4 regions of the Bacteroides celer genome follow, and region 1 is predicted to be linked to each of the others. Evidence: riboswitches for the same ligand, from Rfam matches in the RefSeq annotation. Region 1 holds a riboswitch; each other region holds the start of a gene.
What was found. A riboswitch is a leader RNA that binds a small molecule or an ion and turns the genes downstream of it on or off. The one in region 1 is predicted to bind cobalamin.

Region 1 (2,194 bases):
GGGCTTATCAGCATGCTTCTCTGCGACATCATCGCCAAGAAGTTCCTACTTCCGGTTAACTGCATCACCGCCTTGCTAGGTGTTCCGGTTATTTTATGGGTAATTGCTAAAAACTTGCGTAGATTCAAATGATAGAACTTAAAGAACTGACATTAGGATATGGACAGCGCACGCTGTTGGAAACGGTAAATGCCCGAATCACAGGCGGACAACTCGTTGCCCTGTTAGGACGTAACGGAACGGGAAAGAGCACCCTGCTCCGTGCTATGATGGGGCTGGGAAAGCCTCAATCAGGAGAGATTACTCTGCAAGGAAAAAACATAGCATCATTGAAACCGGAAAAATTAGCCCGGAATATAAGCTTTGTCACCACCGATAAAGTACGTATCGCTAATCTCCGCTGTAAAGATGTAGTAGCTTTAGGGCGTGCTCCCTATACCAACTGGATCGGCCAACTGCAACCGGAAGACCAAAAGCGGGTGGATGACGCTATGCAGCTAGTCGGTATGTCCGGTTATGCAGAAAAGACAATGGATAAAATGTCCGATGGCGAATGTCAGCGAATTATGATTGCCCGTGCTCTTGCACAGGATACTCCCGTCATCCTGCTTGATGAACCGACCGCCTTCCTGGACTTACCTAACCGCTACGAGCTCTGTTTGCTTTTAAAGAAACTGGCACAGGAAGAAAAAAAATGTGTCTTATTCTCCACTCATGACCTCGACATCGCCTTATCGCTTTGCGACTCCATCATGCTCATAGATAATCCGCAGATGTACACGCTGCCTACTCCGGAAATGGTGGCCAGCGGACATATAGAAAGACTTTTCCGAAATGAATCCGTCACGTTTGATGTGCAGGAGATGAGAGTACGCATCAAATAAACAAACAGATATCCGACAAGAATCAGACTGTGTATAAAATAAATAGGTAGCATTCATTTGGGTTCCTATATAAATTCGCTATCTTTGCCCCGAATTGGTTTCAGATAGCCATATCAACTATCTGAATTAAAAGGGAATCGGGTGTAAATCCCGGACAGTCCCGCTGCTGTGAAACTCCATTCAACTTCTTGATATTTACTTTTACCACTGACCAGGTATCGATAGTCAAGGTCGGGAAGGCATCAGGAAGGGAGTCAGTCAGAAGACCTGCCATTCATACCTTTATAGTTGTTTTTACTCGTGGGATAGGAAAACGGCAGACTGTAAAAAAAGAATCGAGTAGTCATGACATCGGAAATGATTGAAGGAGGATAAATTCTCTCTAGCTAAAATATCAAAAGGACGGCATTAGACCGTCATGCTCAATGTGTGCGTATCCCCGCAGAAGTGATTTCTCCGGGGGTACTTTTAGCTAAACTAAATATCATCATATAATAATCACAATGGAAGTTCTAAGAAATTTATTTGAAGGTTACCCCAATCTTTGGGGCGGCGGAGTGGCACACTCCGTACTGATTCTGTCACTAACCATAGCGTTTGGAATCATCCTTGCAAAAATCAAAGTGCGGGGAGTATCTCTGGGAGTTACCTGGATACTCTTTGTCGGAATCGTATTCGGTCATTTCAACATGAATCTGGACGAACACCTGCTCCACTTTCTAAAAGAATTCGGATTGATTCTGTTTGTTTACTCAATTGGTTTGCAGGTAGGACCCGGCTTTTTTTCAGCATTCAAAAAGGGGGGCTTTACCCTGAATATGCTAGCTATGCTCGTAGTAGTATTAGGAGTAACCATTACTATTATCCTGCACTTCACCACCAGAACTCCGATTACCACAATGGTAGGTATTTTGTCCGGAGCCGTCACCAATACTCCGGGACTGGGAGCCGCACAACAGGCCAACAGTGATTTGAATGGCATAGATGCTCCCGAAATTGCTTTAGGATATGCTGTCAGCTATCCGCTGGGTGTAGTAGGTATCATCCTTTCCCTGCTTGCTTTGAAATATCTCCTTCGCATCAATACTGCTCAAGAAGAAAAAGAAGCAGAAGTCGGTCTGGGACATCTCCAGGAACTTACCGTACGCCCTATCTCCATTGAAGTGAGAAACGAATCGGTAGATGGCATCAGGATTAAAGAACTCCGCCCGTTACTGAACCGTAAGTTTGTCATTTCCCGCATCAAACACCGCGAGGGTGGAGAAACCGAATTGGTCAATTCCGAAACAATTCTACATGTAGGGGATATC
Region 2 (2,194 bases), 210 kb from region 1:
TGCGCAATGTTTCGCGTTCGGCTTCGGTAGCCTTGATAGACGGAAGATATTCTTTAATCAATGTGCGGATGGATTTCTCATCGGCCTGATTTCCGTTTTCCATGGCGACATAGAAATTGATGAACGATGCCAGATGCTTACGGAAAGATTTGGCCACACCTTTTGCCATGAAGAAATCAAAAGCAGGAATCGCCTGTCCGCCATGCTGCTCATTCTGGTTGGTCTGGAAGATAATGGTAGCCAGCGTAGCATAACTCTGGATGCTTTGCGGGGTACGAATACTACCGTTCTTTGTGCGGAAACCACGTTCAAAGAGGTCGTCCATATCATATTGGATACAAGTTGTCGTCTTTGTCGGATAATAATCCAAGTCGTGAATGTGAATATCTCCCAACTGGTGTGCTTCGGCAAAACGTTTCGGCAACAGGTATTTATACGTATAATCTTTGGTTACTTCGGAAGCGAATGTCATCATCTGTCCGGCAGGCGTGTGACTGCTCATGTTGGCATTGCTCAAGTTGACATCGTTCTTGTCGATGGCAACGATGCCGTCCATCACTTGCTTCATCTGGGTTTTCTTATCGCGCTCCGTATTCCGCCATTCGCGATAAATAATATATTTCTTCGCTACTTCCGGGCGTACTTTCATCAACGACTTTTCTACTAAATCTTGAATCTCTTCTACGGTAATAGTAGGAGTAGTAAACTGACTGATTACGTTCATAGTGATGTCAGCCACCAACTGCTGCTCATCCTGAAAACCGGTTGCACTGAATGCCTTACTGATTGCATTCTTGATCTTACTGATAGAGAAATCTTCTCTTTTACCATCACGTTTGATGATACAAATTTCCGCGTAGTTCATAACTTTAACTCCCGAAAGCTTATTAAATTAAAAATTGAAAATTAAAAAATTCCGGCAGGTCTTCTGACTTATCCCTCCCTCGCAACACCTTCCCACACCGCCATCGATGCAGTGGCTTATTGTGCGGATTCTTAGAGAATTACAGCAGCGGGTACTGTCGCCGATTTACACAGCGTTCCCTCATTGACTAAACCTCTTTTTAGCTCCGAAACCGGATACAAAGATAGAAGATTATCTAATAGCTTGGTTAGCTTTTAACATTAAATTTCGGGAAACTTTTCTTTCTCGCTGATACAGAAAGTTTTCCAAAACGGAAAACTTTTTTCTGATTTTAACGCAAGAAGTATTCTGTTTTCATTCATCCTTTTTCCAGAAAGTAGACATCCCACAGGGCGCCTATCCCCTATTGCAGCTACAAAAGTGGGAAATTATTTTCTTTTGTTCTATACAAAATCAAAGAAATATTTCTGCCTTTTAAAATTTACTACTGATTTTTTCTTTTTCACTATGTTTCCGAAAAAGGATTTTCGGAATGCGAAAAAAAGAAAAGGTAAACAGGAACAAAATAGAAAAAGAGAGAGAGAATAGAAAAAGGAAAAAGAGAGGAAAAAGGAAAGAGAGAAAAGGAAAATAAGAGACAAAAAAGCTGAATATGGAAAGAAGAAGAGAACACCTTATTTATAATATGTATTCCCGTCTCCTCCTTTATTTAAAATAGCTACTCACCTTTTTGCAAGCTTCCCCGTATCGCTCCATGTTCTGCTCGGATAAAGGAAAATCTTTAGCGGGAAGGATGGGAATCACTTTCACCGCAAAGTTTTTGGCATCATAACAATTACCACAGACTTGGATAAATGCTTTGCCGTCTACCGGTTGGTAAAAAGGCTGATAGTTTTCAGTTCCTGTGCGCCGGGGTTCGGCAGCTGATAGAAACTCGGCACTACCTTCGTAGAACCCGCCTTTCTGAAGCCAGTAATTGGTTTGCAACGACATGGCAAACACATATTCGATGGTGGGATTCTGTGATAAAATCCATTCGATGTGTTCAATTCCTTTCAGAGCTTTATCTTCGGGTATGAGAACCCTCTTTCCTTTGGGGGCAGGTTCCAAGTTATCATTGCATAGATTGGTGATATAGAAATCTTCGGGAGTCATTTGGTTACCCGTCAGTTTGATGATATAATTGAAAAGGTTGCGCGCCTCTACATTACGGCTGCGTTCACCATGATCTTCGGGAAAGCCACGGAAGTAGTAATCGGCAAACATTACATATTCAGGCACAGTCTCCGACCATTGTAAATTAGAATCTTCACCCACTACCAGCACTTT
Region 3 (2,194 bases), 2.7 Mb from region 1:
CAAGCTATCGAAGAATACTTAACTAATGTTGAACTAGAGTAAAACGATACAAAAATGAGGGTGTTCGGAGAGGGGTGTACAAAGCGCTGAAACGCCCACCAGTAAAGGGGGAAAAGCCAATGAAAACCAGTAGAGTAGAGAAGAGAAGAGTAAAGAAGAGTAAGTAAAAGTATTATTTCTGTTATAAACAACAGCAATAATACTGGGCAGAGAAGATGGCTTTGGATGCTGCCGTTGTCGGTTCGGATCACTTCGTCGGTGCCGTTTCTGTTCCCGTGTCCCTCATGAACTGTTCGTCCGGCAGATGACCGACTTTTGTCTGGTAGGTTGTTGATGCTCGCCCAGTAGGTAACGGACATTCACACGGTAGATAACCTACGTTTGTACGTTAGGTAAATTCTATATTATTTCACGGGCTACCGTTTCAATACTTGTTTGCTAAAGTATCATTTGCTTCAAAACCATACCGAAATGAATTAGTTCAAAACCGTATAGTAAGGAACAAAATAGGTGGATACCGCTGCATCCCCTATAAAAAACGACCAATTATGTTTCAATAAATCTGTTTCATACGTCCAACGTTGGACATAGACAAAGATACTTTTTAAAAGCTAATCTTATGTCAAACAAATAAAAAAGGCGGGCAACTCAATACCCGCCTCTAAAATCCGCTAATTTGGTAAATTTTGTAATAAGTGACAGTCTCATTTACAAAAATACAGAAAATATCGAAGAAAACAAGTTGGTTCTTTCTCTTTCGTATCAGGACGAAAGAAAAAGAATATCCCCCAACTTGGAAAAAACAAATAAACTCCCTATCTTTGTCCCGCATTGGTTTGCGACTCCCTTACGGGGGAAGCAATTAAAAGGGAATCAGGTGTAAATCCTGAACAGTCCCGCTGCTGTAAGTTCCATGCATGTTACAAGCAATTCACTCATTGCCACTGGAGAATAATCTGGGAAGGCGTTTGTAACAGGAATAAGTCAGAAGACCTACCATGCAATTATGTTTCACTGCTTTCGAGGAAAAAGCGTTGAGTCTAATGAACCGGACAAGTCGTCTATCATTTCATTCATCACTCTAATTCAGAGAAAGTGTGTTAAAACGAATAAACTCTGCCAAGTTTATTTATGCGTGTCCGGTCGAAGGGATTTCGCCCGGACACTTTTAAATAGCAACAGACTGAAATAAGGAATAAATGAAAGAGAGAACATTTAAGAAAATGATCTTTGCAGTATTCTGCTGCCAATTCTTATCCATACCACTTTTTGCACAACAGCAAAAGGTAGATACGACACATACATATTCTATTCCTGAAATAACAGTATCAGATATCTATCAGACTCGCGAAGTACGTTCTACCGCTCCCCTGCAAGTATTCTCCAAAGACGCCCTGAAAAACCTGCACGCCTTGCAAGTATCCGACGCAGTGAAACACTTTGCCGGAGTGACCGTAAAAGACTACGGAGGTATTGGCGGACTAAAAACTGTATCCATACGAAGCCTGGGAGCACAACATACCGCTGTTGGCTATGACGGGATCACCCTAACCGATTGCCAAACGGGACAAATCGACATCGGGCGTTTCTCACTCGATAACGTAGACAGACTTTCTCTAAACAACGGACAAAGCGATAACATCTTCCAACCTGCCCGCTTCTTTGCGTCAGCAGGCATCTTGAATATCCAGACACTTACCCCACAGTTCACAAAAGACAAAAAGACCAACATAGCAGGAGCTTTCAAAACAGGTTCCTGGGGATTAGTCAATCCCTCCCTCCTGCTGGAACAACAATTCAATAAAACATGGAGCATGTCAGTCAATGGCGAATGGATGTCTTCTGACGGACATTATCCATATACACTGCGCTATGGAAGTGCAGAAGGAGATCTGTCCTCACGTGAGAAACGGAAGAATACAGATGTACAAACATTCCGTGCTGAAGCCGGACTTTACGGTAACTTCTCCGATAAAGAACAATGGCGGCTGAAAGCCTATTACTTCCAATCCTCCCGGGGACTACCCAAAGCTACCACTTTCTACGACGACCATTCTACCCAACACCTGTGGGATAAAAACACTTTCATACAAAGTCAATACAAGAAAGAATTCAGCCAACAATGGGTATTCCAAACCTCTGCCAAGTGGAATTGGAGCTATCAACGTTACCTAGACCCTGATACAAAGAACTC
Region 4 (2,194 bases), 250 kb from region 1:
AAGGAAATAATAGTTGCGGTGTTTGTCAACAAGAAATTCGATAGTACCCGCACCAATGTAGTTTACTGCTTTAGCCGCGGCTACCGCTTTTTCACCCATGTCTTTCCGCAGTTCGGGAGTGACGAAAACCGAAGGAGTCTCTTCTACGATTTTCTGGTTACGGCGTTGCACGGAACATTCGCGTTCGCACAGATGAATGACGTTTCCATGCTTGTCACCAAGAATCTGGAACTCGATATGATGAGGCTCTTCAACGAACTTCTCCAGATAAACCGTGTCATCGCCAAAGGAAGACAACGATTCGCTCTTGGCAGTGGTATAAGCTTCTTTCACTTCTTCGACACTGTGGATGAGGCGCATACCCTTTCCACCACCGCCCATAGAAGCTTTCAGCATCACCGGGTATCCGATCTTATTGCAAAGTTCTATGGCTTCTTCCACACTTTTCAAATTGTCTTGTGTGCCGGGAACAACGGGTACTCCCGCCTCGATCATTTTGATACGGGCAGCAATTTTATCCCCCATGGCTTCCATTGTTTCCGGATTAGGTCCGATAAAGATGATTCCTTCTTCCTGACATCGACGGGCGAAGGTAGCATTCTCGGACAAGAAGCCGTAACCCGGATGGATGGCGTCCGCATGAGCTGCTTTCGCCACTTCGATGATTTTTTCTATATTCAGATAACTCTCTTTGGATGCTGCCGGCCCTACGCAATAAGCTTCGTCTGCATAAAGCACGTGCTTCGCGGTCCGGTCTGCTTCGGAAAAGATAGCGATACTCGTTATCTCCATCTCCCGGCAGGAGCGCATCACCCTTACGGCAATTTCACCGCGATTGGCTACTAAGATTTTTTTTATCATACTTTTTTCAATTAAGTACATACTTATTAATGTCTTCCTATCTAATGGACATACTCCACCCGACGAAAAACAGTATTTTTTTGATTTGGGGCTTAACAAGTGATGCTCTTTCTCCTAACCCACGAGGAGGGGAGCGTCTTACACAAAATGGCAGGTCTTCTGACTGACTCTTGTCTTATTTGCCTTCCCGATTAACATCAGTGGCGTTAAACTAGTTCAATTATAAGACATTGAACAGAGCTTCACAGCAGCGGGACTGTCCGGGACTTACACCCGATTCCCTATTAATCGTCGTCCGTTGGATACGGATTCTGAACCATTTCGGGGGGCAAAGATAAATAAATATTAAATAAGATGTTCCTTTTTTGCACGAAAGTTTCATTTTTGTGCAATGCTTATCTTTAAAACGGGGATTTGTCTTCGATTAAGAATATTGTATATCTTTGTAATGTCATTAATTATATAGTAAAAATGAAATATTTAAATGAACCCGTCAGGCGCCAGGATCGTCTGCTGGAAGAAGAAAAAGCTCTTCGTTTATTACAAACTGCAGAATACGGAATATTGTCGATGCAGGCAGTAGGAGGCGGCGGTTATGGAATTCCTGTCAATTATGTGTGGGATGGTGCTCATTCTATTTATATTCATTGTGCACCCGAAGGGGAGAAACTGCGTTGTATCTCTGCTTGTGAGAGAGTTTCTTTTTGTGTGGTAGGAGCCACTCATCTTGTTCCCGACAAGTTTACGACGGGGTATGAGAGTATTGTACTGACAGGGACAGCCCATACTGGACTTTCGGAAGCCGAACGGATGAAGGCGCTTGAACTGCTGTTGGATAAACTCTCTCCTGAAGATAAAGTGGTAGGAATGAAGTATGCGGAGAAGTCTTTCCATCGCACGGAGATCATTCGTCTGGATATTGATAACTGGTCGGGCAAATGTAAACGGGTTTGATTCTTTAATTAGTGTGTAACCTTGCTACTTTTCTAAACTATATTTCTCCTGATATTGTTAAGTTGATAGTAATTAATTAAAAGGAGATATTCGTATGAAAGAAAAGAAAATAGCTCGTGAAGAAAGAAATCAGGAGAAACTGGCTAACGGTGATTGGGTAATGGCAGAGTTTTATGCAACGTGGTGTCCTCATTGCCAACGTATGAAACCGGTTGTTGAAGAATTTAAGAAACTGATGGAGGGAACATTGGAAGTGGTATTGGTAGACATCGACCAGGAACCTGCCCTTACAGATTTCTATACGGTTGAGTCGACTCCTACCTTTATTCTTTTTAGAAAAGGACAACAGCTTTGGAGACAATCCGGCGAATTACCTTTG

Region 2: another riboswitch for cobalamin. It lies ahead of CJF29_RS05435 (anaerobic ribonucleoside triphosphate reductase); the one in region 1 lies ahead of CJF29_RS04655 (putative transporter).
Region 3: another riboswitch for cobalamin. It lies ahead of CJF29_RS16025 (TonB-dependent receptor plug domain-containing protein); the one in region 1 lies ahead of CJF29_RS04655 (putative transporter).
Region 4: another riboswitch for cobalamin. It lies ahead of accC (acetyl-CoA carboxylase biotin carboxylase subunit); the one in region 1 lies ahead of CJF29_RS04655 (putative transporter).

The regions. Positions count from the first base shown of each region.
Region 1 covers NZ_CP178209.1:1,257,151-1,259,344, reverse strand. The annotation lists gene CJF29_RS04665 (FecCD family ABC transporter permease) at 1-132, shown strand, start outside; gene CJF29_RS04660 (ABC transporter ATP-binding protein) at 129-884, shown strand; cobalamin riboswitch at 963-1,174, shown strand; gene CJF29_RS04655 (putative transporter) at 1,388-2,194, shown strand, end outside.
Region 2 covers NZ_CP178209.1:1,465,397-1,467,590, reverse strand. The annotation lists gene CJF29_RS05435 (anaerobic ribonucleoside triphosphate reductase) at 1-865, opposite strand, end outside; cobalamin riboswitch at 901-1,090, opposite strand; gene CJF29_RS05430 (hypothetical protein) at 1,571-2,194, opposite strand, start outside.
Region 3 covers NZ_CP178209.1:3,915,535-3,917,728, forward strand. The annotation lists gene CJF29_RS16020 (DUF5106 domain-containing protein) at 1-42, shown strand, start outside; cobalamin riboswitch at 816-1,016, shown strand; gene CJF29_RS16025 (TonB-dependent receptor plug domain-containing protein) at 1,200-2,194, shown strand, end outside.
Region 4 covers NZ_CP178209.1:1,503,353-1,505,546, forward strand. The annotation lists gene accC (acetyl-CoA carboxylase biotin carboxylase subunit) at 1-861, opposite strand, end outside; cobalamin riboswitch at 993-1,197, opposite strand; gene CJF29_RS05600 (pyridoxamine 5'-phosphate oxidase family protein) at 1,333-1,815, shown strand; gene CJF29_RS05605 (thioredoxin family protein) at 1,910-2,194, shown strand, end outside.